Regions from separate parts of the Moellerella wisconsensis genome, predicted to be linked through region 1. Evidence: predicted binding sites of a transcription regulator. Region 1 holds the regulator's gene; each other region holds the start of a gene.

The links. The regulator CRP, encoded in region 1, controls carbon source genes, mostly activating them, when cyclic AMP is high. The targets are predictions, from matches to a motif close to ATGTGANNNNNNTCACAT.
Region 2: the regulator CRP is predicted to act here: its motif matches at 1,755-1,772, upstream of pth (aminoacyl-tRNA hydrolase).
Region 3: the regulator CRP is predicted to act here: its motif matches at 6,297-6,314, upstream of gapA (glyceraldehyde-3-phosphate dehydrogenase).

The regions. Positions count from the first base shown of each region.
Region 1 is NZ_CP093242.1:259,333-270,517, forward strand. It holds gene polA (DNA polymerase I) at 1-2,216, shown strand, start outside; gene MNY66_RS01085 (hypothetical protein) at 2,473-2,826, shown strand; gene spfP (small protein SpfP) at 3,448-3,495, shown strand; gene yihA (ribosome biogenesis GTP-binding protein YihA/YsxC) at 3,632-4,246, opposite strand; gene ppiA (peptidylprolyl isomerase A) at 4,554-5,126, shown strand; gene MNY66_RS01100 (aminodeoxychorismate synthase component II) at 5,589-6,164, shown strand; gene argD (bifunctional acetylornithine/succinyldiaminopimelate transaminase) at 6,418-7,647, shown strand; gene MNY66_RS17925 (hypothetical protein) at 7,757-7,885, opposite strand; gene crp (cAMP-activated global transcriptional regulator CRP) at 7,895-8,527, opposite strand; gene MNY66_RS01115 (OsmC family protein) at 8,844-9,251, shown strand; gene MNY66_RS01120 (phosphoribulokinase) at 9,349-10,212, opposite strand; gene MNY66_RS01125 (YheU family protein) at 10,296-10,514, opposite strand; gene MNY66_RS01130 (hydrolase) at 10,517-11,185, opposite strand, start outside.
Region 2 is NZ_CP093242.1:1,655,400-1,666,584, forward strand. It holds gene ychF (redox-regulated ATPase YchF) at 1-759, opposite strand, end outside; gene pth (aminoacyl-tRNA hydrolase) at 961-1,551, opposite strand; gene ychH (stress-induced protein YchH) at 1,906-2,181, shown strand; gene prs (ribose-phosphate diphosphokinase) at 2,422-3,369, opposite strand; gene ispE (4-(cytidine 5'-diphospho)-2-C-methyl-D-erythritol kinase) at 3,426-4,301, opposite strand; gene lolB (lipoprotein insertase outer membrane protein LolB) at 4,298-4,927, opposite strand; gene hemA (glutamyl-tRNA reductase) at 5,879-7,141, shown strand; gene prfA (peptide chain release factor 1) at 7,173-8,255, shown strand; gene prmC (peptide chain release factor N(5)-glutamine methyltransferase) at 8,255-9,106, shown strand; gene sirB1 (invasion regulator SirB1) at 9,090-9,899, shown strand; gene kdsA (3-deoxy-8-phosphooctulonate synthase) at 9,959-10,813, shown strand; gene mnmL (tRNA modification radical SAM protein MnmL/YtqA) at 10,822-11,185, shown strand, end outside.
Region 3 is NZ_CP093242.1:1,934,952-1,946,136, forward strand. It holds gene selD (selenide, water dikinase SelD) at 1-86, opposite strand, end outside; gene MNY66_RS08575 (NAD(P)H nitroreductase) at 103-654, opposite strand; gene sppA (signal peptide peptidase SppA) at 916-2,790, shown strand; gene ansA (asparaginase) at 3,087-4,118, shown strand; gene pncA (bifunctional nicotinamidase/pyrazinamidase) at 4,135-4,770, shown strand; gene MNY66_RS08595 (YeaC family protein) at 4,861-5,130, opposite strand; gene msrB (peptide-methionine (R)-S-oxide reductase MsrB) at 5,550-5,963, opposite strand; gene gapA (glyceraldehyde-3-phosphate dehydrogenase) at 6,524-7,519, shown strand; gene MNY66_RS08610 (D-hexose-6-phosphate mutarotase) at 7,698-8,642, shown strand; gene MNY66_RS08615 (MipA/OmpV family protein) at 8,755-9,507, opposite strand; gene alr (alanine racemase) at 9,652-10,722, opposite strand; gene MNY66_RS08625 (D-amino acid dehydrogenase) at 10,837-11,185, opposite strand, start outside.

The DNA of each region.
Region 1 (11,185 bases):
AAAAGACCGCCTTGGCATTATTACAAGGTATCGGTAGCTTAGAAGAAATTTATAACCGTCTTGATGATATTGCCGGATTGGGCTTTCGCGGTTCTAAGACATTAGCACCTAAGATGGTCGATAACCGTGAACTGGCCTTTTTATCCTATCAGCTGGCAACGATCAAAACAGATGTTGAGCTAGACCGTGATTGTGAGCAACTAGAAGTACAAGCGCTCGATGCCGATAAATTACATCAATTATTTAGCCGTTATGAATTCAAACGTTGGCTGACTGAAGTGGAAAATGGCAGTTGGTTAGACAGTAAAGCAGCTAAACCTTCCGCGTCAGCCAAAGCTACCTCCGCGGCTGAAGTTAAAATTGAAACAGTGACTGCTGCGCCAGTGGTCCCACTATTAACGGCAGAAAATTACCAAACGATCCTTGAACCAGCAGATTTTGAGCGCTGGTTAGAAAAACTACGTACTGCCAAAATGTTTGCTTTTGATACTGAAACCAATAGTTTAGATACCCATGAAGCCCAGTTAGTAGGGATGTCTTTTGCAATTGAACCTGGTCATGCGGCATATTTGCCTTTGGCACACGATTATCTTGATGCCCCCCATCAGCTGCCATTAGATGATGTTTTAGCCGCGATGAAGCCAATTTTAGAAAATGAAAACATTATCAAAATTGGTCAAAATCTAAAATATGATCGTGGTGTTTTAGAAAATTATGCGATTGAGTTAAAAGGCATTGGTTTTGATACTATGCTGGAATCTTACGTTTTAAATAGTGTTGCAGGGATGGGGCGCCATGATATGGATAGCCTTGCTGAGCGACATCTTAGCCATAAAACTACCACCTTTGAAGAGCTTGCTGGAAAGGGCAAAAAGCAGCTGACATTTAATCAAATTGCCTTAGAACAAGCGGCTAATTATGCTGCAGAAGATGCCGATGTCACTTTGTTATTACATCAGGCACTATGGCCACAGATTGAAGCTGAAGCTAAATTAAAACATGTATTTACTGATATAGAAATGCCATTAGTGCCAGTATTATCTCGCATGGAACGCAAAGGTGTATTGATAGATGCAAAAGTTTTAGCTGAGCAATCAAAAGAGATAACTGCTCGTTTAGGCGAATTAGAAAAATTAGCTTATACGCTGGCTGGCGAAGAATTTAATTTAGCTTCTCCTAAGCAGTTACAGGTGATTTTATTTGAAAGATTACAGTTGCCTGTGGTTAAAAAAACGCCAAGTGGTGCGCCTTCCACGAATGAAGAAGTCCTTGAAGAATTAGCGATAGATCATGAGTTGCCAAAGCTGTTATTAGAACATCGAGGGCTGGCAAAACTAAAATCGACTTATACCGATAAATTACCGCTGATGATCAATCCAAAAACTCAGCGGGTACATACTTCATATCATCAGGCGGTAACTGCGACAGGGCGTTTATCTTCTCGCGATCCGAATCTGCAAAATATCCCGGTTAGAACTGCTGAAGGTCGCCGGATCCGCCAAGCTTTTATTGCTCGTGACGGGTATAAAGTTGTTGCTGCTGACTATTCACAAATTGAATTACGCATTATGGCGCATTTATCTCAGGATAAAGGCTTGCTGACCGCTTTTGCTGAAGGTAAAGATATTCACCGAGCAACGGCGGCTGAAGTTTTCGGGGTCTCACTGAATGAAGTCACAAATGATCAACGTCGCAGTGCAAAAGCCATTAACTTTGGTCTGATTTATGGCATGAGTGCTTTTGGTTTAGCGCGTCAATTGGGAATTTCTCGCAGTGAGGCGCAGCGCTATATGGATCTCTATTTTGAACGCTATCCGGGCGTTTTAGACTATATGGAGAGAACGCGTCAGCAAGCCGCAGAACAAGGTTATGTTGAAACACTCGAAGGCCGTCGTCTGTATTTACCAGAGATTAACTCGCGTAATGGTATGCGCCGTAAAGCCTCTGAGCGCGAAGCGATTAATGCGCCAATGCAAGGAACTGCGGCTGATATTATTAAAAAAGCGATGATTACCGTCGATCATTGGCTACAGACAGAGAAACCACATGCTGAAATGCTGATGCAAGTACACGATGAATTGGTTTTTGAAGTCAAAGAGTCCGAGTTAGAAAGTGTTAAGCAGAGAATTCAAAGTTTAATGGAAAATAGCATGTCGCTGGATGTGCCATTAAAAGTTGAAGTCGGTGTTGGTGATAATTGGGATGAAGCACATTAATTTAATTATTTGATTTTCAAATGTTTATTTAAGTTGGATTACATTAAATAATCAAAAAAGAGAGTTACTTTGTAGCTCTCTTTTTGTTAGTGAATCCAATATATAAAAATATTAGATTGGAACTGAGTGAGTCGCTAAAGAATTATCAAACACTGTTATCATTGATACTTTGTTATATTTAGTGGGTTATTATTAAGTTGGAGGTAATACATTGATATATTTTAATAAATTTATTTTGCTACTGATGATTAGCACGATGGCATTTCTTGCTAGCGGGTGTGACAAAATAGAGGAAAAAGTAGCGGATAGTGCACCTACACCTAGCAGAAATTATCCGATTCAGCTTGCTTTAGATTCAATGGGAGATTCATTTCAAGAAAGTGTTACTAATTTAAGCATAACTCAACATGTCAATAGTGGAGAATTGCCTGATAAAGCGGTGGTTACGATTGAAGAATCTGATTTACAGGATGATTCGGTTGCAGCAGAAAAAACAATTTTTACAATGAGTTATCAGGGAGATAAATGGCAAATAATTAATCGGGTTAAAACACAACGATGCTGGCCTGAGCGAGGAAATAAAGACTTCTCTGAGCAACCATGCAACTAGAAAACAGTGGATGCTGGTAATAGCATTTGCTTGCATGTTATGCATTTTATTATTTCTCTTGCGATTTCAGTATTTTATTGTATAGAATCAATTAGATAAATAATTTAATCATAGTAAAATATTAAGAGTTTAATCAGCATCTACGCTTCTATTATCTAACCAATATAAAACTTAATTATTCTCATTTTTGCTAAAGACGGTGTGGTTTCTTGGTGCCTTTAGAGGGACGAGTAAGGCGATAGCAAAAGACGCCCATACGGTTTAATTTTTTATTAGCTTAGCTACCAATATTTACATCTTCTGCATAAGCAGAGAGATTTTTTATCTTAAAAAACGACATTATTATATTGGTATTACTGTTATTACTATTACCGTGATTACTATGTTGGTACAACATTAATACTTACACCAGTTAGAAAACTAATTATTATTGTAATAATTTAATCTGTTACATATTAATGAGATCTACATCCCGTTAATATGTTGTAAAAGTACAATATATATCTTTTTTTTCGGTGAAATTTACGCTGAATCGAGTTAAGCAAAGAAAAAAAATTACAAAAAGACTTTTTTTCGACCAGAAAATACAGTACAGTATCTCTTGTAGGGTACAGAGGTAAGATGTTCTATCTTTCAGACCTTTTACTTCACGTAATCGGATTTAGCTGAATATTAGCTGCTCCAGTCAATTATTTGACTGGAGCATTTTTTTGTTTGAAATTCATAGGTTTGTCATGGATGCTTGAGGATAAGCACCGCTATACCTTGAATAGATACAGCGGCCAAATATCAGAGAGGAGGGAGATTATGCTGAATGTTCACTAAACCATTTATCTAGCTTGATAACTAGTTTATCGACTCCTATTTTTTTAAGTGATGAGAAGTTTTCTACTTCAATATCACCCTCAAGCTCTGCTAGAGCCTGTCTTACTCCCATCAATTGTTTCTTTTTAGCACCAGAGGCAAGTTTGTCTGCTTTGGTTAATAACACCAAAACGGGGACATTCATTGCGACTGCCCACTCGACCATCTGCATATCTAGGTCTTTCAGTGGATGGCGAATATCCATCAACACCACTAATCCTTTAAGACATTCTCTTTTTTGTAAATATTCCCCTAATGCTTGCTGCCATTTACGTTTCATGGCTTCGGGAACTTCTGCGTAACCATAGCCAGGTAAATCGACTAAACGAACACCTTCTTCAACTTCAAATAAGTTAATTAATTGGGTTCTTCCCGGAGTTTTACTGGTACGGGCCAAGCTTTTTTGTTGCGTCAGTGTATTAAGCGCACTGGATTTTCCTGCGTTCGAACGGCCAGCAAATGCCACCTCAATTCCTGTATCGTTAGGAAGGTGACGAATGTCGGGTGCACTAATGACAAATTTTGTCATATGATAATTATGGTTTTTAATGGCCATGATGATTCTCCCTGAGTTTGGCTCAAAAGGCTGGGCGATTATAACGATAGGCAAACAGACAAACAAAGATTGTTTTAGTTATTGTTGCACGTTTATCTGCTTGATAACTATTTTTTATCTATTACGCTGTTTTTCAGGCGATAAGTTATTTTTTTTTATGTCAAAATAGCCGAAGATTATTTATTGTCGTAATAATGGCTTTTTGGCGTAAATGGCGTAAATAAAGGTAAATCTTCGACAATATTTTTAGCCTCGCTCTAGAATTAGTTGATTAATAGATTATTGGGTAATAATAAAGGGATCTTTAATGTTAAAACGTATTTTTATGCCTTTACTGGCGGTCTGTGCTATTAGTGTTTCTTCTATGGCGGTTGCAGCAGGTGAGACTTATGTGAAGTTAGTTACGTCTGCGGGTGACATTGAATTAGAATTAAATGATAAAAAAGCGCCAGTGACTACTGATAATTTTATGCAATATGTCAATGAGGGGTATTATAACGGTACGACGTTTCATCGAGTGATCCCAGGGTTTATGATCCAAGGCGGTGGATTTAATAAAGAATTACAACAGAAACAAACCCGAGCTCCGATTAAAAATGAGGCCGATAATGGTTTGCGTAATTTGCGTGGAACCGTTGCTATGGCGCGAACTACCAGTAAAGATAGTGCTACCAGCCAATTTTTTATCAATATTGCGGATAATGCCTTCTTAGATCATGGCCAGCGCGACTTTGGCTATGCTGTATTTGGCAAAGTGGTTAAAGGTATGGATGTGGTTGATAAAATAGCTAAAGTGAAAACTGAAAATGTTGGTCCATATCAAAATGTTCCCGTTGAACCAATAACCATTATTTCTGCTCAAGTGGTTAAAAAACCTTAATTTTTATTAAATTATTTTAGTCAGCAGGTGAAGGTAATATCTCATCTGCTGTTGAATATTATTTTTGTCCATTTCTCTGTTTTTTCTTGCTTTTGTTATTCACCGTTTTATTTATTAACTTATTAATCTCATGTTTTCTCTATTTTTCGTTCATCTTGAAAATAGATTAAAGTTTATCGAACAATAACGGTTTGATTTGTTGAATTTTTTCTATGATCGGGGCCGTTATAGTCACGTTGTTATAATTTTGTAATATATAGCCATATGATTTACATGAAGTTTTTATTCAGTGAAAAATAGTATCATTGATTTAAATGGGCTATTTTCCTCGTCAGGCTGTGCTATGATAGCCGCCTTATAATAATTTCTGGCCATTTTTAGCCGGTCGCCTAATTGACAGAGCCGTTATTTCATGTCAGTGGCCACTAAAATAATGATAAAAAATCAGTCGGATAGGCTAATATGCTGTTACTTATTGATAATTACGATTCATTTACTTATAACCTATATCAGTATTTTTGTGAGCTAGATGTAGAAGTGGTTGTTAAGCGTAATGATGAAATTACTCTTGTAGATATTGAACAACTTGCACCTACACACATCGTTATTTCACCCGGTCCTTGCACGCCTAATGAGGCAGGAATTTCTCTGGAAGTGATTAAACACTTTGCTGGTGAAATCCCGATTCTTGGAATTTGCCTTGGTCATCAAGCGATTGGGCAAGCTTTTGGTGCATCGGTAGTTCAGGCACGTGAAGTTATGCACGGTAAGACATCGGCTATCCACCATAATCAACAGGGTGTATTTAAAGGACTTAACCGGCCATTAACGGTGACTCGTTACCATTCCTTGGTGGTTGCGGCGGAGACATTACCTGCTGCATTTGAGGTTACAGCTTGGTCGTTAAATAACGGTGATATCGATGAGATTATGGGCATTCGCCATAAAACCTTGCCTATCGAAGGCGTACAGTTTCACCCTGAAAGTATTTTAAGTGAACAGGGCCACCTATTATTAAGTAATTTTCTTAAATACTAATTAAATTTATCTTCATGCTAAGTAGTGCAGCCTATGGCTTTTAGTTCATTGGCTGCCCTTAATCAATGAACAATGGCAAAATTCTCTATTTGTTCTCTGTTGTTCACTTCCTATAAGCCCCCCTATGTTCAATTAAATCTTACTTTATTGATTTATTAGTTGCCCTTTATTGATTTTTTATTCATATTTAATGATTATATTTTCATTTGAGATAAACAATACAGTTTAGCTAAGGGCTATTTAGGTGAGCGCTATGACAGAATCAGTGGTAGGAACAGCAAATTTAGTAAATCGGCAAACCTATGATCAGGTTATGTTGCCTATCTATTCACCCGCTGAGTTTATTCCAGTTAAAGGGCAAGGTAGCCGAGTTTGGGATCAACAAGGTAAGCAATATATTGATTTTGCCGGTGGTATTGCTGTGCTAGCTTTAGGACATTGTCATCCAGCGCTGACCCAAGCTATTCAACGGCAGAGCGAAAAATTATGGCATGTTAGTAATATTTTTACTAACGAACCTGCGTTAACGTTGGCGCAAAAATTAATTTCTGCCACTTTTGCTGAAAAAGTATTTTTTGCCAACTCGGGCGCAGAAGCTAATGAAGCGGCTTTTAAGTTGGCACGCCATTATGCGATCACTAAACACAATCCGTATAAAACAAAAATTATTGCCTTTAAACAAGGGTTTCACGGGCGCACACTGTTTACAGTTTCCGTGGGTGGCCAGCCAAAATATGCTGATGGATTCGGCCCTAAACCTGCGGATATTGTTCATGTTCCGTTTAATGATTTAGCGGCATTAAAAGCGGTAATTGATGATCATACTTGTGCTGTAGTGTTAGAGCCAGTGCAAGGTGAGGGTGGGGTTATTGCTGCAACTACTGAGTTTATGCAGGGTGTTCGTAAGTTGTGCGATGAAAATCAAGCGCTATTAGTTTTTGATGAAGTTCAAAGTGGTATGGGACGGACAGGTAAATTGTTCTCTTATATGCATTATGGTATTACTCCAGATATTTTGACCACAGCTAAAGCGTTAGGTGGTGGCTTCCCGATTAGTGCTATGTTAACTACCGCAGAAATAGCACAAGCGATGGGGCCAGGAACTCACGGAACAACGTATGGTGGAAACCCATTGGCCTGCGCAGTAGGTAATGCGGCTTTTGATATTATTAATACGCCTGACGTTTTACAGGGCGTTGAAGTTCGCCGCCAGTTATTTATTAATTATCTACACGAGATTAATAGCAAATATGCCGTATTTGATGAGATCCGAGGCTTAGGTTTATTAATTGGCGCGGAATTAACTGGGCCATTGAAAAATAAATCGAAAGAGATATTACAAGCTTGCGCCCATGAAGGCGTAATGATGCTAAATGCCGGGCAAAACGTTCTACGTTTTACACCATCACTGATTATTCCTACTGAAGATATTACAGAAGGCATGAAAAAATTGGAGCTGGCAATTGCAGGTTTAATTGCATAAAAATGCAAATATTTGTTATTTGACAATAAACCAGTGCTATCGTGATGATAAGCACTGGTTTATCTCTGACACCGATTGATTTGCTATGGCGTAGATTGAACAATTAATTTTATACGCGCAGCTCAATGGCGATTTGTAACGTGATAAATCGTAATGTTTTATCACGCATATTTTGTACTACATTTTGTACTACAGTCTGTATTACAGAATGTTCTAATACACGGGTATTACTGGGCATTGAATATGTTTATCGTGTTCCGTAGACCACAATTGTTTTTCCATGCGCAGAAATCAGGTTTTGGTCTTCCAGCATTTTTAAAATGCGGCCGACGGTTTCACGGGAACATCCCACGATCTGGCCGATTTCCTGACGGGTAATTTTAATTTGCATACCATCAGGATGGGTCATAGCGTCAGGTTGTTTGGCTAAACTTAGTAGTGTCTGCGCAATACGGCCAGTTACGTCTAAGAAAGCTAAGTTACCTACTTTCTCTGACGTGGTTTGCAGACGGCTTGCCATTTGTGCTGATAAGCGCATCAAAATATCAGGATTAACCTGAATTAATTGACGGAACTTTTTATACGAAATTTCAGCAACTTCACAAGCACTTTTGGCACGTACCCATGCTGAGCGCTCCTGCCCTTCTTCAAATAACCCAAGCTCACCGATGAAATCTCCCTGATTTAAATAGGAGAGGATCATCTCTTTGCCTTCTTCATCTTTAATTAAAACAGCCACAGAACCTTTTACAATATAATAAAGTGTTTCTGCTTTCTCACCCTGATGGATCAGTGTGCTCTTGGATGGATATTTATGAATATGGCAGTGTGACAAAAACCATTCAAGAGTCGGGTCTGTTTGTGGCTTGCCGAGAATCATTCGCGTTATCCTCTGTATGTTATTGCAGCTAACTCGATAAATATAATTTTATTGAGTGGGTTAGCTTAAAGTCAGTAGCTTAACATATTAATAAGCCCAATGAGGCAAGTTAATATTAATCATATAATATATTTAACTATACTGTTCGGTATTGATCTTACCCCGTTTTAGCAGTTTATATTTTTAACATATTAATTACTGAAAGTCTTGGTTGTCTCGTTTCAGCTTAATAAATCTGTAATCAGATTGCCAGCGATTATATGAAAGGGTAGTCTTTTAGTTAATATAAAATCAATTTATATGGCGGAGTATTATCATGGAAGCAAGAGTTAAGTGGGTTGAAGGTCTTTCTTTTTTAGGTGAGTCAGCATCAGGCCATCAATTAATGATGGATGGTAATTCTGGAGATAAAGCACCTAGCCCAATGGAAATGGTTTTAATGGCGGTTGGCGGATGTAGCGCGATTGATGTGGTATCTATTTTAAAAAAGGGACGCAATGAAGTGACTGATTGTGAAGTTAAATTAACTTCTGAGCGTCGTGAAGAAATACCACGTTATTTTACTTATATTAATCTTCATTTTATTGTTTCCGGTAATGACTTAAACGATAAAATGGTTGAACGAGCAGTAAAACTTTCTGCTGATAAATATTGTTCTGTTTCTATGATGTTAGAAAAAGCGGTAAAAGTAACTCACAGTTTTGAAATTAGAAATCTAAAATAAATTTTATTTTTACTAAACTTTTTTAAAGTTTGATGCCCATCACAATAAATTATCAACAATAAACTGTTTTTAATAAAAGAGGGCATCAATTTAATTATTATTTCTTACCACTTATTAATTTTTCGACTAATGGCGTCATTATTAATTCCATTGCTAAGCTTAATTTACCGCCCGGAACAACAATAGTGTTCATTGCTGATATAAAAGATCCGTTGATCATCGATAATAAGTATGGAAAATCAATATGTGATAAGCCATTAAAGCGGATTACAATAAAACTTTCATCCTGTGAAGGAATGGCTTGGGCTTCAAATGGATTGGAGGTATCGACTGTCGGAACACGTTGAAAGTTGATATGAGTGCGAGAAAATTGGGGAGTAATGAAATTAATATAATCCCCCATTGAGCGCACCACTGAATCCATCACTGCTTCTCGAGAATGACCCCGTTCTGTCGTGTCACGAATTAATTTCTGAATCCATTCCAAGTTAACAATTGGTACGACCCCAACTAATAGATCAACGTGCTGTGCTACATTATGCTCCGGCGTTACAATACCGCCATGTAGGCCCTCATAAAAAAGAATATCCGTATTGTCGGGCAATGGTTCCCATGGCGTGAAAATTCCCGGCTGCAAGCCATAAGGGACGGCTTCATCGTAGGTATGTAGATATTTTCGACTGCGGCCAGTGCCCGTTTTAGCATAATCAACTAAGGTTTGTTCCAGTAACGAAAAATCATTAGCTTCAGGGCCAAAATAGCTGATATGGCGGCCTTGCTCACGGGCTTTGCGGATGGCCATATCCATTTCAGGTCGCGTATAATGGTGAAAACTATCACCTTCAATTGAAGCAGCGCTGATATTTAATTGATTGAATATTTTACGGAAAGCTACGCTAGTTGAGGTTGTACCAGCACCACTTGAACCAGTGACGGCAATAATTGGGTGTTTTTGCGACATTAATGGAGACTCCCTGTTACGCTTCCACAGGTTGCTCTATCGGTAAAATCGGTGATTAGACAGTGACAGAGTGCTGTGAATAATTACGGGCGAAATTGATCTTTCGGCATAAAATTAACCGATTCATGCAATTCTGACCAGACTAACACAATTTCTCCTGCGGCTAACTGCCGTTTTACATCATTCACTTTCTGTTCGAGCGATTTTTCTTGTGCACCATAATCAGTACCTTCGCGCAAAACAAAACTTTCTATCAAACTTTCTAGCGTATCAGCTGCGATATCTTGCCATGGAATAATCATAATTATTTTTTATCCAAATAAGGAGATAACCATTGTGGAATGCGCTGTTCTAACCACATTTCTGGGCGCTTGAATGTACCACTAACAAATCCCACATGCCCACCATGCTCAGTCATTTGATATTCAATGTTATCAGGTAATAACGCTAAATTAGGTACTACTTCTGGTGCCATAAAAGGATCGTCTTTAGCATGAATAATTAATGTTGGTTTGGTGATTTGTGGTAACCGAGGAAGGGCGCTACAACGGCGATAATAATCATCGGCATCGCAAAAACCATGAATTTTAGCGGTGATCACATCATCAAAATCTCTGATTTTCTTTAATTTCTTTAATTGAATTAAATTAAGCGGTAATGATCCCGGATAACGGACTAATTTGCGCGTTGCATTGCGTTTAAGCCCGTTTAATAAATAGCGTTGATAAAAGCGTGAAACGCCTTTTTCCATTCGCAGGGAACAGGCTTCCAGCATTAATGGTGCAGAAACAACGACGGCAGCATCTAATTCGGCTTGATTGCCTGCTTCCGCTAAATAGCACGCGAGCATATTACCACCGAGTGAATATCCGACAGCCGCAGTTGGCGCTTTACCAAAAGTTTTGGTTAGCCAATGTAAAAAATAGCGCGCATCGCTAGTTTCTCCAGAGTGGTAAATCCGTTGTTGGCGATT
Region 2 (11,185 bases), 1.4 Mb from region 1:
ATCGCGGTCGGCATCGTCTAACTCGGCAATATCTGATTCAACCGCAGCACAGACGGGGACTACAACTGAGCCTTCAGAAGAGGCAATAGCACGCACGGTATCAAGATAAGGGTTATTTTCAAAACCATCTTCATTGACGTTAGCGATGTACATGGTTGGTTTCAAGGTTAAGAAACTCAGATAGCGGATAGCCGCTTTATCTTCATCGCTTAAATCTAATGTACGTAACATGCCGGCATTTTCTAAATGTGGTAAACATTTTTCTAATGCTTCTAATTCGGCTTTGGCGTCTTTATCGCCGCCTTTAGCTCGTTTTTGTACGCGGTGAATTGCGCGTTCACAAGTATCTAAATCGGCTAATGCCAGTTCAGTATTGATAACTTCAATATCATCAGCGGGATCAACATGGCCAGCAACGTGAATGATATTGTCATTTTCAAAACAACGCACAACGTGGCCGATAGCTTCGGTTTCACGGATGTTGGTCAGGAACTGGTTACCTAAACCTTCACCTTTAGAGGCGCCTTTAACTAAACCTGCAATATCGACAAACTCCATCGTCGTCGGTAATACACGCTGTGGATTAACAATTTCAGCTAACTGATCAAGACGAGGATCAGGCATTGGCACCACGCCTGTATTCGGTTCGATAGTACAGAAAGGGAAGTTGGCTGCTTCGATGCCGGCTTTGGTCAACGCATTAAACAGCGTGGATTTACCCACATTAGGCAGACCAACGATACCGCATTTAAATCCCATAAGTTTGTCACCTTAGAAAAATAGAGAGGGCAGAGTTTTCTGCCCGTGGTTATGTTTAAACTCTTTGTACTGCAAATTGGGGCTGATTATACACAAAAATTCGCTATTCTCGAATACCGATCTTTTTGAGCCGCTAGGTGTAGAATATTCAGTAGGTTAACGGGTAGTACTCATGTTCAGGGTGTTTTATACGCTAGTTTACTATGCACCCGCTTTAAAGCTATGTAAGCGATTAATGGCTTTATCTATTCCATCCTGTAATAGAATGTCGGTACAACGTATAGACTCATCAATCGCATCGTCAATTAATGTTTGCTCGGAGGCAGGGGGCTTGCCTAATACAAAACCAACCACTTTGTTTTTATCCCCAGGATGGCCAATACCAATGCGTAAGCGATAAAAGTTAGGATTATTGCCAAATTTATTCTGAATATCTTTTAAGCCGTTATGGCCACCATTACTGCCCGCCAATTTCATTTTTGCCACTCCCGGCGGTAAATCGAGTTCGTCATGGGCAACTAAAATTTCATCGGGATTAACGCGATAAAAATTGGCCATCGCTAATACTGATTTGCCGCTTAAGTTCATAAAAGTGGTGGGAACCAGTAAACGCACATCTTGGCCGCACAGGTTGATACGTGCAGTATAGCCAAAAAATTTACTCTCTTCTTTTAAGCGCTGATTATGGCGTGCCGCCAGTTGATCTACATACCATGCGCCAGCATTGTGGCGAGTTTGCGCATATTCTGCACCGGGGTTAGCTAACCCGACAATTAGTTTTATGTTACTCACTGTTATTAAATCACTATTTTGCAGTTGTGGGCGTTAGCTCTAGTTTACCTCGCATTAGAGCGAAGTTCAAAATAGCTGTCATCTAGTGGCGGAATATTGGGAGGAAGATAGTTACTTGGGAAATCATTTTTGGCTGAATAGTTTGATAATAATGATGCTTTAGTATCAAAAATAGACCAAATATAGCATTGAAAATTTATTGCTTGTGAGCACCATCGCAAACCTTATTTATTTTGTGGTTATAATGTAATCAGGTAAAAGATTATTTTTGACTATTACGTTAAACATTACGTTAAACGTGGCATTAAATATGACGTTAAATTTTCCTTTAGGCTGATGGGCAGGAGGTAAAGTATGAAACGTAAAACGGCGTTCATATTAGGTAATTTACTCATGGGCTGTGGTTTAGTGGCGATGATAGGCAGTATTGCCGTGAATTTAGCCTCACATGTATTTGATATGGGTTGGTCTGAGCTAATTACCAACGGCTCATTATTTGGTTTGTTTATTGGCGCGATGGTGTGGTTACTTGGCGCTAAAATCGGTGGGCGAGAAACAGTAAGTGATCGTTATTGGTGGTTAAAAAATCATGATGATAAGTATCGTCGCGATAAACATCGCTATCTATAAATATAATTTATGAATTACGTTATGCGTTTTAGACAATTATGCTCATTGAACGCGCCTTAGTGAGCCGATGAATGCGTTGAGAGATAGACAATAAAAACCGCTAAGTTATAACTTAGCGGTTTTTTATTGGACATTCTCACGCAATTAACACTCTGCCTATAATTCACGATAAAAACCTCGTATTAGACAGCTGAACTTAGCGACACTTGCGCGAGATGACCTGCGCTAGAGTGTCAGTTCTTAGTGCTCAAACATCGCTGAGATTGACTCTTCATTGCTGATGCGGCGAATGGCCTCAGCTAACATACCCGAAAGAGTCAATGTACGAACTTTGTTTAGTGCTTTTATTTCAGGAGAAAGAGGAATGGTGTCACAGACAATCACTTCATCGATCACTGAGTTTTTAATGTTTTCAACAGCATTACCAGAGAAAATAGGGTGAGTTGCGTAAGCAAATACACGTTTAGCACCACGTTCTTTCAATGCTTCAGCCGCTTTACACAGCGTGCCACCGGTGTCTATCATGTCATCTACTAAAATGCAGTCACGGCCTGAAACGTCACCGATAATATGCATAACTTGAGAAACGTTTGCGCGAGGGCGGCGTTTATCAATGATAGCCATATCAGTATCGTTTAGCAGTTTAGCGATTGCACGAGCGCGAACAACACCACCAATATCAGGGGAAACAACGATAGGGTTTTCCAGATTTTTCTGGAGCATATCTTCCAGCAAGATTGGGCTACCGAATACGTTATCTACAGGTACATCAAAGAATCCCTGAATTTGTTCAGCATGTAGGTCAACGGTTAAAACACGGTCAACACCAACGCTGGATAAGAAATCGGCAACAACTTTAGCGGTGATTGGTACACGGGCAGAACGTACGCGACGATCCTGTCTTGCATAACCGAAGTAAGGGATAACAGCGGTAATACGACCAGCAGATGCACGGCGCAATGCATCAACCATAACAACAAGTTCCATCAAATTGTCGTTAGTTGGTGCACAGGTTGACTGAATGATAAAAATATCACCACCGCGAACATTTTCATTAATTTGAACACTGACTTCACCGTCGCTAAAACGACCGACAGCCGCGTCTCCAAGATTAGTATAAAGGCGGTTTGCAACACGTTGTGCTAGTTCCGGTGTAGCGTTACCAGCAAAAAGCTTCATATCGGGCACGAGAAAAACCTCAGGCTTGCGTCCAGAGAGATATTGTTGACCAACTTAGCCAAGGCTTATTGGTTCAATACACGGGTTATCCCAGCGCGGAATCTGTGCAATGGTGATTCATTAACCCCTCGGGCAATAAACCCCTGCACCCACGATGGGGCTTCATTATACACCTTAATGGCTTCAGCTTGTGTTTTAAACTCAGAAAAAACACAAGCGCCAGTTCCAGTCAGGCGAGACGGAGCATATTCTAACAGCCATGAAACGAGCTGTTCAACCTCACGAAAACGTTTTCTTGCGATCGGTTCGCAATCATTTGCGTACGGAGCCAGTAATAATGCGGCTAAACAGCGTTTTGGAGAATTTCGATTTAATTTTGGATCTGTGAAGATTGTCGGGGTTGGGATCTCAATTCCGGGATGTGCGACCAAATACCATTTCTCTTCGGGGTCAGCGGGGGTTAATATTTCACCAATTCCTTCGGCGAACGCTGCATGTCCTTTAACAAATACCGGGACATCTGCCCCTAATGCTGCACCGAGCTCCGCCAGTGTCTCATCTGAGATCCCCGTTTGCCAGTGATAATTAAGCGCAATTAATATTGTTGCGGCATTTGATGAGCCGCCACCAATACCCCCGCCCATTGGCAGAATTTTCTTTATCGCGATATCTGCGCCAAAAGGCGCCTGTTGTGAGCAATGCTGTTGGCAATAATTTTGTAATGCATAGGCCGCTTTCAAAATCAAGTTATTGCGCGGCTCGACGCCAGGCATATTGGTTAATAACCGCAATTGATTATCTTGACGTGGGGTTACGGTAATCTCATCACCGTAATCAAGAAACTGAAATAGCGTTTGTAATTCATGATAGCCGTCTGCACGGCGGCCCGTGATATACAAAAATAAATTAAGTTTTGCCGGGGAAGGCCAAGTTAACGTCATTTGTTTAGTGTCCAACTATCCATTTTCAATTTAATACGCTGTTCGCCTTGGCTTAGCTCTAGTCGGCTCGGCAAACTTGGCTGAGTTTGGGTATCATACGCTAAATAATCTAACTGCCAAGTGACCCCATTTTGGGTAAAAGTGATTGATTTGAGCAGGTGATTTTCATCTAACGTATAGTGGGTTGCACGGCCAGGTAAACCAATCAGCCAAGGCGTGAGGTCATTAATCGGAATTTCCATACCGGTTAGCTGATAAATTAATTCTGACGGTACATCGCTCAAATGTGTTTTACCGTCTTTGGTGGTCAATGTGGCTAAATCAGGCTCAACTGCCAATTCTAATTCTCGAGTACCAATTGGATTGGTGAGCATTAAACGATAATTTTGTGGGGTATATTGCTGCCAGAAAAACTTGGCGTAGGTTTTATTCTCTGGGCTGATATACGCAAAAGAGCCGCGCGTTTGATATTGCGATAAGTGGCTCAATTGTTGCTGATGTGTTTGCCATTGGGGATCGTTCACCGAACCAGTTCCTTGGGTGGTAGCTTGTTCGGTGAGGGTACATGCCGTTAATAGTACACTGGCAAGTGGCAGTAAACGCCAAAAGCGAGAAAAATGACACATTTTGGTCATTGTCGATGATATGACTAGGGAAGTTGCGGTCTGAGCAGAATGAGATGACATTAATTATCCTATATTCTCTATAGACTGATATTGGCGATATACCGAAGATTATATATCAAGTTACAGATACTTGGCTGTGTTGGCTAGCTAATATGCCTGGTTTTAGGTTCATTATTTTATCGGCATGTTACTATCGATAGTGGTTGTGAGAAATAGTTTTTGAACGAAATAGTTCTTGAGTAAATATGATTAAATTCATGCAGATTTACGTGATCAAACTCGTGAGTTCTAGGTTGCTGCTGTTACAGTCCTTTAATTGCAAGGCGGCATCAAGTAGAATAATGCCAGTTAGAATGATAAGGTTACCAGCCTATTTTTGGCAATAATAATTTGGCGAGTGCGATAAAAACCATTATAGGCAAAAGAATGGATGAAAAACAGCGGATAAAATTAGCTTCATACGAGCTTGTCATCTGATATGTCTGACAAAAAATTGTGTAATAGACTATAAAGATGTGTAAAATATTCGGCTGTTGTTAGTGTTGAAGCTCTGATGCTATCTAGCAGTTCTGATGCTATATAATAGTGGCGGTACGTGAAATATCTCGACTGTGCTGTTATTGTAGAAAAGCTAGACCATAGACAAGATGTTAAGCTCAAGTCTTAAACTAAGATTTTAGTGGGTAATTTAATTAATAAAATAAAAGCTCATTTGGTCTTTTAAATCCGTTATTAAAAATAGAAAATAGAAAGTTAATAAATATGCGATAAAAGCATCGTTAATCGCCAGTAATAAAGTAACAGGCTGTAGCTATTATACTTACTGACTGTTTTGACTATTAATGTGGCTTTATCCGTTAAAATAACAATTAGCCACGGGAACAAGAGAGGTTACCGCCAATTGTCTCCGTTGCCAGCAATCAAAATTATGTCGTTGAAGCCAGTGATCTTATGACTCTGTTAGCCTTTGGTATTAACCACAAAACAGCGCCTGTATCGTTGCGTGAAAAAGTCACCTTCGGTCCAGATAAAATTGATCATGCGCTTGATGATCTGCTCCAGCAACCTGAGGTTAGCGGGGGCGTTGTGCTGTCTACGTGTAATAGAACTGAGCTGTATTTGAGTGTTGCGGCTCAAGATAAAGCCCATGAACAACTAATTAGCTGGTTGTGTCGCTATCACAATATTCAGCCTAACGATCTAAAGTCTAGTATCTACTGGCATCAGGGTAATGACGCGGTCAGTCATTTGATGCGAGTCGCTAGTGGACTTGACTCATTAGTGCTCGGCGAACCACAGATTTTAGGGCAAGTTAAAAAAGCTTTTGCGCTTTCACAGCATAACCATGCGCTATCTAGTGATTTAGAGCGTTTATTTCAAAAATCTTTCTCGGTGGCTAAACGTGTACGTACCGAAACTAAAATTGGAGCCAATGCAGTCTCGGTAGCATTTGCGGCTTGTACGTTAGCGCGCCAAATTTTTGAATCTCTAAATCACTTAAATATTTTGCTGGTGGGAGCCGGTGAAACTATAGAGTTAGTTGCTCGTCATCTGCGTGAGCATGGGGTAAAACGGATGATGATCGCTAACCGTACCCGTGAACGTGCTCAAGCTCTGGCCGATGAAGTTAACGCCGATGTTATCTCGCTTGCTGATATTGATACTCGTCTATCAGAAGCAGATATTGTGATTAGTTCGACCGCCAGTCCGTTACCGATTATGGGTAAGGGCATGGTTGAGCGCGCAATGAAAGCTCGACGCAATAAGCCTATGTTATTGATTGATATCGCTGTTCCTCGAGATATTGAACAAGATGTCAATAAGCTTCGCGATGTGTACCTGTATACTGTTGATGATTTAGAAACAATTATTCAGCAGAATTTAGAGCACCGTAAAGCCGCGGCGATTGAGGCCGAATATATTGTGGCTCAAGAAAGCCGTCATTTTATGGATTGGTTGCGCTCGCAAGCCGCGGTATCGACAATCCGCGATTATCGTGCTCAAGCTGAGCAGGTTCGTGCACAGATGACAGAAAAAGCGTTAGCCGCTATCCACCAAGGTGCTGATGTTGAACAGACTATCAAGCAGTTAACTCAACAGTTAACCAATCGTCTGATCCACGCACCGACAAAATCACTTCAGCAGGCCGCCGGAGAAGGAGATCTGGAGCGTCTTAACCTACTCAAGGGCAGCCTAGGGCTGGATCATCAATAATCACTTTTTAATCATAGGTCTAATATAACCAATGAAGCCCTCTATTGTCGCGAAACTGGAAGCATTACAGGAACGCTATGAAGAAATTCAAGCGCACTTGTCTGATGCTGGTGTTATTTCTGATCAAGATCGTTTCCGTGCTTTATCCAAAGAGTACGCCCAACTTGGCGATGTCGCCAAATGTTTCCAAGCATGGACTGGCGTACAGGAAGATATCGAAACGGCAGAAATGCTGCTCGATGATCCTGAAATGAAAGAGATGGCTCAAGAAGAATTAAAAGACGCCAAAACACGTAATGAAGAATTAGAACAACAGCTGCAATTATTGCTGCTGCCTAAAGATCCCGACGATGAACGCAATTGCTTTATTGAAATTAGAGCCGGCGCAGGTGGGGATGAAGCCGCTATTTTTGCCGGTGATTTATTTCGTATGTACAGCCGTTATGCCGAATCTAAACGCTGGCGTATTGAGCTAATGAATGCTAACGACGGTGAACACGGTGGATTTAAAGAAGTGGTAGCCAAAATTTCTGGCGATCATGTCTACGGTCGGTTGAAATTTGAGTCTGGTGGGCATCGTGTTCAACGGGTACCAGAAACGGAATCACAAGGGCGCATTCATACTTCAGCTTGTACTGTGGCTGTATTGCCAGAATTACCAGATGCTGAATTACCTGAAATTAGCCCAGCAGATTTGCGTATCGATACTTTCCGTTCATCAGGCGCCGGCGGTCAGCACGTTAATACTACCGATTCAGCCATTCGTATTACCCATTTACCGACCGGTATTGTGGTGGAATGTCAGGATGAGCGTTCACAGCATAAAAATAAAGCCAAAGCGATGTCTGTGCTGGGGGCGCGTATTCGCCAAGCAGAATTACAAAAACGCCAAGAAGCCGAAGCCTCAGAACGCCGTAATTTATTGGGTTCAGGCGACCGCTCAGACCGTATTCGGACCTATAACTTCCCACAGGGACGAGTCACTGATCACCGGATTAATCTGACTATCTATCGCTTAGATGATGTGATGGAAGGTAAAATTGATGAGTTAATTCAGCCGATTATCAACGAATATCAAGCTGATCAGCTGTCTGCATTATCAGAGCAAGATTAATGGATTTTCGCCAGTGGTTACAGCAGGCGACCGTGCGTTTGGTCGCCAGTGACAGCCCAAAACGGGATGCTGAAATTTTGTTAGGCTATGCCACGGGGCGTAGCCGAACCTTTATTGTCGCGTTTGATGAAACTCAGTTATCGACGGATGAACTGGCTAAACTTGAGATATTATTGACGCGTCGACAGCAGGGCGAGCCGATAGCTTATATTGTGGGTCAACGCGAGTTTTGGTCATTACCCTTGCAAGTTTCACCGGCGACATTAATCCCTCGTCCGGACACTGAATGCTTAGTTGAACAGGCATTGATGCGCTTGCCTGCCGATGGTACTGGCAACATTCTAGATTTAGGGACAGGAACCGGGGCAATTGCATTAGCGATTGCATCGGAACGCCCAGGTTATCAAGTGCTTGGTGTAGATATTAATCCTGATGCTGTTGAACTGGCATTATTAAATCAACATCAATTGCAGATTAAGAACACGAAATTTATTCAGAGTCATTGGTTTTCTTCACTTTCTTCCACTCAATTTGATATGATTGTCAGTAATCCCCCATATATCGATAAGGAAGACGAGCATCTGCAACAAGGAGATGTTCGATTTGAACCGTTAACGGCCTTAGTGGCCGATTTTCAGGGATTATCTGATTTAGCGTGGATTATTGACCATGCAAGTGATTATTTGGTGAATAAGGGTTGGTTACTGCTAGAACATGGCTGGCAACAGGGCGAACAGGTAAGACAGCTCTTTAACCTGCATGGTTATCACCATATCGCCACCTGTCAGGATTATGGTCTCCGCGATAGAGTATCTGTAGGTCAATGGAAGAGTGATGAAAAGCATAGCTGATTTAGAATTTAATACGGTACCTTTATGTGAAGGTATTCTTTGGGTATCACAGATGATCCGCGGTGATTTTCCTATCGCTCGGGTACAAACTCAACTTGATGAACTGGTTGAGCTTGCCAAAGCATCCTTATCACCAACTGCCGATTATGAGCAGAAAATCCAGCAGCTGATCGATCTATTTTATCACGACTGGTTATTTGGCAGTGCCTCAGGAGTTTATACTCTGTCTGACGTATTATGGTTAGATAATGTATTAAATTCTAAACAGGGCATGCCAGCGTCATTAGGCGCAATTTTTCTGTATATTGCTCAGCAGCTCAATTTACCCATCAAGCCGGTCATTTTCCCGACCCAACTTATTTTGTCGGTAGTGCGTAAAGATAATAGCGATTGGTATATTAATCCACAAAATGGTGAAACCTTAACCCGTTCATTATTAAATAACTGGTTAAAAGGCAGTGTGGGGCCGTTGGTGCAATTGGCCGATTATCCGCTAGAACAGGCTGAGCATCGATTAATTATTCGTAAATTATTCGACACTATGAAAGCGGCTCTGATGGAAGAGAAAAAAATGGAAATGGCGCTGAAAGTGTGTGAAACATTGCTTCTTCTGGAGCCAGAAGAACCGTATGAAATTAGAGATCGTGGCTTAATTCTGGCTCATCTCGATTGTGATCATGCGGCATTACCCGATTTAACCTATTTTGTAGAGCACTGCCCAGAAGATCCGATTGCTGAAATGATTAAAATTCAGATTTATTCGTTAAACGATCAACCTGTGGTACTACACTGATCAAATTTTATTACGCAATTCTTATTAGACAATCCTTGTCCTGACATAAAGGTAAAAATATGCAACAGAAAGTGGTTAGTATTGGTGATATTAACGTCGCAAACAATTTGCCGTTTGTTCTGTTTGGCGGAATGAATGTTCTCGAATCTCGTGATATGGCAATGCAAGTTTGTGAACATTATGTCACTGTTACTGAAAAACTAGGCATTCCTTATGTGTTTAAGGCATCATTTGATAAAGCTAACCGTTCATCAATTCGCTCTTATCGTGGTCCAGGTTTAGAAGAAGGTCTAAAAATCTTCCAAGAATTAAAACAGACATTTGGGGTGAAGATCATTACTGACGTACACGAGGCTTATCAGGCACAACCTGTGGCTGAAGTGGTGGATGTGATTCAATTACCTGCATTTTTGGCGCGCCAAACTGATTTAGTTGAGGCCATGGCAAAAACAGATGCGGTGATTAATATTAAAAAACCTCAATTTATCAGCCCAGGACAAGTCGGTAATATTGTCGATAAATTCAAAGAGGGCGGTAACGAAAACGTCATTTTGTGCGATCGTGGGGCAAATTTTGGCTACGATAACTTAGTGGTCGATATGTTAGGTTTCCATGTCATGATGCAATCATCCGGCGGTTGCCCGGTCATTTTTGATGTTACTCATTCTCTGCAATGTCGCGACCCATTTGGGGCGGCATCAGGCGGTCGTCGTGGACAAGTTGCTGAGCTGGCACGTGCCGGTATGGCGGTCGGTTTAGCGGGTTTATTCCTTGAAGCGCATCCAGATCCAGATAATGCACGTTGCGACGGGCCTTCTGCTTTACCATTAGCCAAACTTGAGCCTTTCTTGGCACAAATTAAAGCTATCGACGATTTAGTCAAAAGTTTCCCAGAACTGGATACCGAACGTTAATTTAGCCCATGCAGCTTAATCAAGTTGTAACCATGTTCGGCGCTGATCTCCAGCGCCGATATGGTGAAAAAATCTATAAAATCAATCTTCACGCTGGCTTTAGTTGCCCAAATCGTGACGGTACTCTCGGGCGAGGAGGTTGTACATTTTGTAATGTTGCTTCTTTTTCCGATGAGACGGCATCGTCTCGTACTATCAGTGAACAAATTGCCGGCCAGATAACTCGAATTGACCGTGCTCGGCGTTATTTAGCTTATTTTCAAGCTTATACCAATACCTACGCCGAAGTTTGCAGCTTAAAAACCCTGTATGAAGAAGCCTTACAGCATGCGGATATTGTGGGCTTGAGCGTAGGCACACGTCCCGATTGTG
Region 3 (11,185 bases), 1.7 Mb from region 1:
TGCAAAATTTGTTCCAATACTTTTGGTGCAATTTTGCAGCCACATCCTGCACCGTGACTGTATTGTGTGAGTCTAATATCTTGCATTTAAAGGTCTCCGGGTTCAGAAATAACTAACAAAATCGCTCATATCTGGTTGCTGAACTTTACTTGGTGCTTTTAATTCAGGCGTACCAAGATATAAAAAGCCAACAATTTTTTCATTTTCAGCGCAGCCTAATCCAGCTTTTACGATGGGATCTTCAGTCCATGACCCTGAACGCCAAATACCACCAAAGCCTTGAGCTAATGCCGCCATTTGCATGGCTTGTACTGTACAGCCCGCGGCAACCAATTGCTCCCAATCAGGCACTTTGGGATGCTCGACAATTTTAGCAATTACCGTAATAATCAGTGGCGCACGAAACGGAGCATGGCGCGCTTTTTTTTCTACTTCTGGGCCCATTTTCCCCGCAATCGCAGCTTGTTCAAGCAGTTGACTAAATTTAATTAATCCCTCATCTTGCATAACGATAAAATGCCATGGACGTAAAGCTCCGTGATCAGGCGCACGCATACCGGCGGTAAGGATATTTTGCAACGTCTCACCTGCTGGTGCCGGTGTCGTTAGGCGTGAAGCTGAACGACGATTCAATAAAAGTGTTAATGCATCCATCTATATCTCCATTTCGGGATAAACTATTATCGTAATTACTCGATGATATCGATTTATCACAGTAATTAATTTGAATAACCGTAGCGAATAACTGTACATATCAATATATTGAATTATATCATCTGTCGGTACAGAGAAACATGATGGCCGCATTTTATAATCATCTTGAAACTTTTTTTATGGATAAATCATCAGGTTTCAGACAGAAAAAGGTGTTCCTTGCCATTAATATGAGAAAAATTTTTGTAATATGGAGAGAGTATGCGCCAAATTTGGAACATTATCGCAACAGTCTTTAAATTTAGCTGGCGATTATTGAATTTTGCCCGAGAGCTATTTTTTAATGCTGTATTCATAGTGCTGATAATTATCATCGGCGCTGGGATTGTAATTTATAAATCAGATCAACAACCGGTAACATCTCAGCAAGGTGCGCTATATGTAGATCTACAAGGGATTGTAGTTGATCAGATCTCAAGCCCTGATCCACTTGGGCGTATGAGTCGCGAATTATTGGGCGCTTCTGCCAATCGAATGCAAGAAAATGCCTTATTTGAGTTAGTTGATACCCTACGTGAAGCTGCCAATGATAAAAATATTACTGGAATGGTGTTGCAACTAGATAATTTTGTTGGCGCAGATCAACCTTCATTAAATTATATTGGTAAAGCTATCAGTGAGTTTAAAGCCACAGGTAAACCAGTCTATGCACTGGGCAATAGCTATAATCAATCACAATATTATTTAGCTAGCTATGCCGATGAAATTTATCTATCACCGCAAGGTGCTGTCGGCGTTTACGGTTTTTCTACCAATAACTTGTATTACAAAACCCTGCTCGAGAAACTTAAAATTAATACCCATATTTTTCGTGTGGGTACCTACAAATCTGCCGTCGAACCGTTTATGCGCAATGCAATGTCACCCGAAGCGCGTGCGGCCGATCAACAATGGCTGGGAACTCTGTGGAATAATTATTTAACTACGTTAGCTAACAACCGCCAATCCACGCCAACAGGTATTTTTCCGGGAGCAGATGCATTACTCACCTCACTAAAAGCGGTAAATGGCAATAATGCGCAATATGCATTATCACAAAAGCTAGTGGATAAAGTGGTAACTCGCGAACAAGCTGAAAATGAAATGAAAGCTCACTTTGGCTGGGATAAAACCCAGCAGCATTTCAATTATATTAGTATTTATGATTATTCTCAGCAATTAGACCGCACCAGTACAGACTCAGCACAACAAGATAGCGGAAACATCGCGGTCATCGTGGTGCAAGGGGCAATAATGGACGGCCCGCAAACACCCGGTATTGCTGGAAGCGATACCATTGCCGCCCAAATTCGCAAAGCTCGACTCAACCCGGCGATTAAAGCCATTATTTTACGGGTTAATAGCCCAGGGGGCAGCGTAACTGCATCGGATATTATTCGCAGTGAGTTAGCCTCTACCCGCGCAGCTGGTAAGCCGATAGTGGTTTCTATGGGGGGATTAGCCGCTTCAGGTGGGTATTGGGTGTCAACACCGGCAAACTACATTATCGCTAGCCCGAGTACGTTAACTGGTTCCATCGGTATTTTCGGCGTTATCAACACCTTTGAAGACTCATTAAATTCGCTGGGAGTGTATACTGACGGTGTTTCAACGTCACCGTTGGCTGATGTTTCGCTCACCAAGGGGATCAGCTCCGAGTTTGGCGACTTAATGCAAATCACCATCGAAAATGGCTATAGCACCTTTATTAATTTAGTCGCTCAATCACGCAATAAAACCCCTGAGCAAATCGATAAAATCGCCCAAGGACGTGTATGGATTGGCGTCGATGCTAAGAATATTGGCTTAGTCGATCAGCTGGGTGATTTTGATGACGCGCTAGATAAAGCCGCAGAGCTAGCCAATATCACACCAAATAATGTTAAAATTGATTGGTTACGTCCAGACTTGTCATTGTTTGATTTAGTGATGTTAGAAATCACCGCTAAAGCTCAGGCGATAATGCCCGATACCTTGCATGCGCTGTTACCAGAACAAACTGTGACCGATATTCGTAAACAAGCCCAGTTTTTCTTAAAGATGAACGATCCCCAAAACCGCTATGCCTTTTGTTTAAACTGTGGAGATATCTATTAATTAACACATCTATTAATTAGCTTATATTAATAACTAACGTGTATTGGCGTTCCCAGTGTTCTAAAGCTGGGAGCGCTTAATTACTTGACTAACTTGCTAGCTCATTCCATTTTTATATACTCTTTTTAATTGAGTTTGCCGCAGCATCTCCTTCAATCCACTGGATTAAAATAACGCCAAATACGTCACCTTAATATTATTACACCAATAATTTGCATTTATTATCTAATATTTATACTGCATTCATTCTATAATCCAGATTAATTAGTTGTCTCTCTTCAGGTCGGATTTTCATAATGCAAAAAGATGTAGAAAAAAAATCAATTTATGTGGTTTATACTGGCGGCACTATTGGCATGCAACATTCTGCGTTTGGCTATGTCCCAGTCTCGGGACATTTACAACAACAATTAGCCAAAATGCCTGAGTTTCACCGGCCTGAAATGCCTTCTTTTACGCTTCGTGAACATCATCCTTTAATTGACTCTTCAGATATCACGCCCGAAGATTGGCAAATTATTGCCGATGATATTAACCAAAATTATGATAAATACGATGGTTTCGTTATTTTACATGGTACCGATACCATGGCGTTCACCGCGTCAGCATTGTCATTTATGTTTGAAAATCTGCAAAAGCCGATTATCGTGACCGGGTCACAAATCCCCTTGGAAGCCCTGAGATCTGACGGCCAAACTAACCTACTTAACGCGCTATATTTGGCCGCTAATTATCCGGTAAACGAAGTGAGTTTATTTTTCAATAATAAATTATTTCGCGGGAATCGCACGGTAAAAGCCCACGCCGACGGGTTCGATGCCTTTACCTCGCCAAACTGTTCGCCATTAATGGAGGCAGGAATTAATATTCGTAGCTTTGCTACCTGCCCCGCACCACGCGGAATTGGCGAGTTTATCACGCATAGGATCACCCCTCAGCCTATAGGCGTAATTATGCTTTACCCAGGACTATCAATTGATATTATCAATAATATTTTACAGCAACCGATAAAAGCTTTAATTATTCGTTCTTATGGCGTCGGTAATGCCCCACAACAGCCTGATTTACTACGCTTACTGCGCGAAGCCACAGAAATAGGCATTATTGTGATTAATCTAACCCAATGTATCTCTGGACGAGTTAATATGGAAGGCTATGCCACTGGGCATGCACTGGCTGAAGCTGGGGTTATTAGTGGTTATGATATGACCTTTGAAGCTACGCTGACCAAATTACATTATTTACTAAGCCAAAATTTTACTACTGCACATATTCGCGAATTAATGCAAAATAATTTACGCGGTGAATTGAGTTACGCTGATGACTAATAATGAGGACGATAACGTGAAATCTGCTCTACTTCTGGTTGATTTACAAAATGATTTTTGTTCAGGAGGTGCACTCGCCGTCCAGAATAGCGAAACAGCGATCGACATTGCGAATCAAGCGATTACCTATTGCCAACAGAACCATATTAACGTCATCGCTAGCCAAGACTGGCACCCTGCGACGCATTTAAGTTTTGCAGTCAATTCAGGAACTAATATTGGCGAATGTGGCTTACTGAATGGACGTCCACAAGTTTGGTGGCCCGTACATTGCGTACAAAACCAACCCGGAGCAAAACTGCATCCTCAATTAAACCAAGCTGCTATCGATGCAATATTTACCAAAGGTGAAAATCCACAAATAGACAGCTACAGCGCATTTTTCGATAACGATCAGCGCAGCCAAACCCAACTACATTCGTGGCTACAACAGCAGCAGATCCAAAAATTATTTATTTTGGGTATTGCGACGGATTATTGCGTTAAATTCACCGTGTTAGATGCATTGAGATTAGGCTACAGCGTGAAAGTGATTACCGATGGCTGTCGTGCCGTTAATTTAGCCCCACAAGATGGGCAACTCGCATTGCAAGAAATGGCTGATAATGGTGCTGCTCTGATCAATCTGGCGCAATTTTGTACACAAAATTAGCCAAAAAACTCTCTATACAAAGACAGCGGTTAGCTTAATAACCGCTGATTTAATTGCGCTTTTCTTTATACTCAAACTTTATATTTAAACTTAATGCTGAGCACTCGAGTCATTGTCCAGCGGCTTTAAGGTGGCTAACAGCGATTGTTGAAATATTGATTTCAGCTGCTGTTTGCTTTTCATGATGATAGTGCCATCTGTTCCCACCGTCATATGTTCGGGGTCGTGATTATGCCGCGACTGCCATAACAACACCATTTGCAAACTGTGGGCTTTTTGCTCAGCACTGAGAGCAACCCCATCTGGCCATTTACCTAACTCAACTGCGGTAACTAAACGTTGATAAATTTCTGGGGTCATAACAGAAAGCAACTGCTCGATATGCTGTGGATCTAATGCCTCAGTTTGAGTTTTACTCGCTGGCTCAGATAAATCTTGCGGCGCTACATCAGCCGATTTAGGTTCAAAACTCACATTCACTCCTTAACAAGCCAAAGCTAAATTATCCACCTTGACTTAAAATATTAGTTATTACCTATGTTTTAATATCGACGTATTTTCAATATTGGCCTATTTTAGTCGCCTGTGCTTAGTGTCAATACTCGCCATTTGGGCATAGCCCTCGTTATATAGCCCTCGTTATTACTTAATTCACACTCAAGCTGAAACGGTTAAGCCCGTATATTGCTTGTATGATCTGTTGATTATAGGGGCTGTAGATTCTATTTGCTGAACCTTCCCCCCCTTAATATCAATGAGTTACTCTGTTTTTTATTTAATTAACCATCGATCGATTTATTCTGATTGTCATCAGTAAAACGCAATGAGGCTGAATTAATACAATAGCGCTGCCCGGTAGGTTGTGGCCCATCAGGGAATACATGTCCCAAATGCGCATTACATTGCTGACAACGTACTTCGATTCGCTGCATACCCAAGCTATTGTCTTCAATATATTTTATCGCGGAGTCATTGACTGGCTGATAAAAACTGGGCCATCCGCATCCCGCATCAAACTTAGTTTCTGAACCAAACAGCGGCGCATCGCAACATAAACAATAATATATACCATCTTCTCGCAGGTGTAATAAGCGGCCAGAAAACGGTGGCTCGGTTCCGGCTTGTTGAGTCACGTAACGCTGGATTTCACTAAGATTGGAGAGATCAATTTGATTATCTTTAGTCTTGGACATTGCGGCACCTATATTTGTCAGTTTTTCTTCTGGGCAACTTTCAATTTTTGCTAACAACGAAAATTTGGCTAAACATGCGTATTAACGGGTGTTATCTGATTAATTTAATTAATTTCACTGAATTATTATCATTCCCGAACCCACTATCTCATGATATCGATTAATTACTTTTATATAATTAATTGCTTATATGTATTACAGTATATGGATTATCAGTATGGCTGTGATAAAAGATCGCGCTAATCATTAAATTAATCTGAGTTGAAACAAAAATTTAACAGAAAATTGTCAAATGCCATTCTAAACTAATTAGACGCTGCTTTCGAATTCTGTTTGTGACCTATCTCACATATATTACTGATAAGATCTTTAATTATTTTAATCTGCCCTGATAATACATTTTGGGTGTATTTACTCAAGAAAATGGCTGACAAGTAATCAATTAGTGTGTTCTGAATTGATATTTTGCAATAATTGACACGATTCCGCTTGACGGCTGGCAAGGTTTTGGTAAGTTTAAATACAACTTAATTCACTAAAAAATAGCTGGTGGAAATACTATGAGTATCAAAATAGGTATCAATGGTTTTGGTCGTATCGGCCGTATCGTTTTCCGTGCTGCACAAGAACGCTCTGACGTTGAAATCGTTGCAATCAACGATTTATTAGATGCTGAATATATGGCATACATGCTGAAATACGATTCAACTCATGGCCGTTTTAACGGTACTGTTGAAGTTAAAGATGGTCACCTGGTTGTTAATGGTAAAACTATCCGTTGTACTTCAGAAAGAGATCCAGCTAACCTGAAGTGGGACGAAGTTGGTGTTGATGTTGTTGCTGAAGCTACCGGTATCTTCTTGACCGATGAGACTGCACGTAAACACATCCAAGCAGGCGCTAAAAAAGTTGTGTTAACTGGTCCTTCTAAAGATGACACCCCAATGTTCGTTATGGGCGTTAACCAAAATACTTATGCAGGCCAAGAAATCGTTTCTAACGCTTCTTGTACTACTAACTGCCTGGCACCTCTGGCAAAAGTTATCAACGACAAATTCGGTATCGTTGAAGGCCTGATGACAACTGTTCATGCAACTACTGCAACTCAAAAAACAGTTGATGGTCCTTCTCATAAAGACTGGCGCGGTGGTCGTGGCGCATCACAAAACATCATCCCATCTTCTACCGGTGCTGCTAAAGCTGTAGGTAAAGTTATCCCAGAACTGAACGGCAAACTGACTGGTATGTCTTTCCGTGTTCCTACACCAAACGTTTCTGTTGTTGACCTGACTGTACGTCTGGCTAAACCAGCAACTTACGCACAAATCTGTGAAGCAATCAAAGATGCTGCTGCAGGCGAGCTGAAAGGTGTTCTGGGTTATACTGATGAAGATGTTGTATCAACAGACTTCAATGGCGAAAAACTGACTTCAGTATTCGATGCTAAAGCAGGTATCGCACTGAACGACAACTTCGTTAAACTGGTTTCTTGGTATGACAACGAAACTGGTTACTCAAACAAAGTTCTGGATCTGATTGCTCATATCTCTAAATAATAGCTAATTAGTTTTCAGAATATATTCGAGCCGCCATTATGGCGGCTCTTTTGTATCTACTTTATACTGCTCGAGCTCTATAGACAGAAATGTTATTTTTCTCTGTATTCCATGACCTTTAATTAGTACAACAATCCTGTTTGTCTAATCCTTAGGTTGTATGAATAGGCGAGTTATCATGAATGATAAAATTTTTGATTTACCGGTATTAAAACAGATCTCCCCTTACCTTAGTCAACGTCAGTTAGGCGAACTTCCGCTGATTGTAATTTCCCATCCTAAAGTACGCGGAGCTATTAGCTTCCAAGGGGCGCAATTAATTGCTTGGCAACCTAGCGGTCAGAAACCCTGTTTGTGGTTAAGTGAAAATAGTGAGTTTAAACCCGGCACGGCAATTCGTGGCGGTATTCCTATTTGCTGGCCATGGTTTGGTCCTGCCGGCACACCTAGCCACGGATTTGCGCGTATTCTGCCATGGGAATTTACCGCTCATAATGAACACGATGATGGGGTTATCCTCACTTTTACCCTGTCTGATAATGAATATACTAAAAAACTGTGGCCACATGACTTCACATTGATATTACGTTTTAAGCTCGGGGAAACCTGCGAAATTGAATTAGAAAGCTACGGTAATTTCAGTGCAACCTGTGCGATGCATAGCTATTTAAATATCAGTGATATCCAAAAAACGGCAGTCTATGGTTTAGGTTCACACTATTTAGATAAAGTCACTGATAAGCAAGAATATAATGCGTCAACACTGAGAGTTAATGGACGTACCGATCGCATTTATACCGAATCGGATGAGTACAGTTTGGTTCGAGATGATGGCTGGCAGCGTACTATTGAAATGCACCATTATCATCACAGTGATGTAGTTTGCTGGAATCCGTGGGCAGAGTTATCGTGCAGCATGCCAGATATGCCGAATAATGGTTACAAGCAGATGATCTGCGTTGAAACCGCCCGTATCAATAAACCAATGATACCGGATAATGCCGAGCCTGCACGTATGTCATTAATTATGCGCTGTCGCGATCATAATGAGTTTCATCCCTATTTGGATAATGCCGCTCAAGATGATAGTTATAAAAAAAATAACTCTAGCGATAATACCTGAAAATTTTGGCATAAAAAAACCCCAATAATTGGTTGTCCAACTATTGGGGTTACTTCATTACATCTACAGTTTTTTGCATCGATAGCCTTAATAAAGACTACAAATCAGCATATTAGAATGTATATGTCACGCCAGACCATACAATCCCAGAAACAGATTTATTAACCATTGGGCTATCTTTAACTTCATTAGATAAACGGTCAACACGACCGACAGCAAATACAGACCAATCTTGATTGAAACGGTAATTTGCTTGTAATTCTAAGTAAGGAGTCCAGCTGTCACCTGCTTTATAACGGCTTAATCCACTGTTACGTGACTCTTTAGATGAAATACCGTATTCGTAATTATTTTGATTTTTGCTCGTCCATACAATACCAGCACCAGGCATGATAGACCATTTATCGCCGTGGAAACCGTATAAATAGGCGAAGTCACCTCTTAATCCATTACTAACACCCAGAATATCACCAGAAGCGATTGCTCGCAGGGTACCCCATTGTGCATTATGCTTATAAGTAAAGCCGGCCATCACAGTATCACGTCGACGATCTAGCTGACGCATGTCGTGGTCATCATTATCTTTAGGTTTGAAAAATTGTGGATAGTAATGTGCATCAAGTGATAATTGATCTACTTTATCATTCCACAAATAGTAACCCACGGCTAAAGTATGAAAATAAAAGTTTTCGCTATCATAATTAATTACTGGTACGGGAGTGACATAGTCTTTAGCTTTAATCCCTTTATAAGGTGAGGCTTGAGCTAATACTGAGCCACCAATAGACCAAGTTCCAGCGAAGGACGAAGCCGATAATAAGCTTACTGCGATACCCATTGATACTAATTTAACATGTTTAGACATTGCTAACCCTAGATTATTAATTAACTATTTGGCCAAATAATACTGTTGTCTGCCTTAAGTGCCAAGGATAATCCAACCAAATCACATTTTTAGTTAACTGTGCTTACAATTATTTTTAATTCTACCGTATTTATTCATAATTAATCATGTTTCGTAATCAATAGGTACTCTCTGAGCCAACCCACACATTAATTCATAACCCACCGTACCCGCTCGCTGAGCAATATCATCAATCGGTAAATTTTGTCCCCATAATTCCACCGAGGTTCCCTCTTTCGCTGTTGGACAATCAGTAATATCAATGGTTAACATATCCATCGAAATGGCACCTAATATCGGACAACGTACACCATCTACCCAAACAGGTGTTCCTGTTGGCGCATGACGAGGATAACCGTCCGCATATCCGCAGGCGACGGTAGCAATGCGTTTAGGTTGAGTCGCAGTAAAGCGGCTGCCATAGCCGATAGATTCACCGGCCACAATATGATGTACTGCAATAATTTCAGCGCACAAGGTCATAGTGGCCTTAACTTGATAGCAAGCAATATCGTGCCAACAACCACTTGGAGAGCCACCATAAAGCAAAATACCACTTCTTACCCAGTCATAATGAGTATTCGGATGCCATAAAATTGCCCCTGAATTAGCGACACAAGTCGCTAATTTTAATGCTGAAAAGGCTTCAATTTGTTGATGAGCATATTCAATACCTTGACTATTATCCGAATTAGCAAAATGGCTCATTAACGTCACTGAAGCAATATTATCTAGCGACTGTAAACGCGAAATAATCTTCGGATAATCAGTTGGTGAAAAACCTAACCGATTCATTCCACTGTTTAATTTAACATATATTGATATTGGATGGCGTAAATCCGCTTGTTTTAAGGCATCCAACTGCCATTCGCTGTGAATAGCGGTAGTCAAATAATACTGATCGATAACCGCTAAATCTGATGAATGGAAAAAACCTTCCAATAATAAAATCGGCCCCTGCCAACCAGCTTGGCGTAATTGAATCGCCTCACTAAGCTCTAATAATGCAAAACCATCTGTCGCCGCCAGAAATGGCCAAACTTTAGCTAAATTATGCCCATAAGCATTGGCTTTTACGACCGACCAAATTTTAGCTGTGCCAACCTGCTGGCGAATAACCGACAAATTATGAGTAAAATTCGGCAAGTGGATTTTTGCACAGATCGGACGGGGCATTCGACTTCCTCTTATTGTTTTTATTGGCTATTTTTTCGTATTTTTTATCGAAGCGCCAGAAATAATTATGGATATTTCTGCTTAAATCAACTTTATTGAACTTGCCTCACCGCATTAATGCCTGTCCATATAACGCCGTACCGACAGATCATCCGCTGCAATTTCAGGGCAGTTTCCCGAGATAATATCAGCCAATAATTTCGCTGAACCACACGCCATTGTCCATCCTAACGTCCCATGGCCGGTATTAATAAACAGATTTTGATAACGTGTTGCTCCGACAATCGGTGTACCATCCGGTGTCATCGGACGTAAACCGGTCCAAAAAGTCGCTTTTTCGATATCTCCCGCCCCCTGATAAAGATCGTTAACTACCATTTTTAACGTCTCTGCTCGTTGAGGAGGTAAACGTAAATTAAACCCCACGACTTCAGCCATACCGCCGACGCGAATTCGCTTGTCA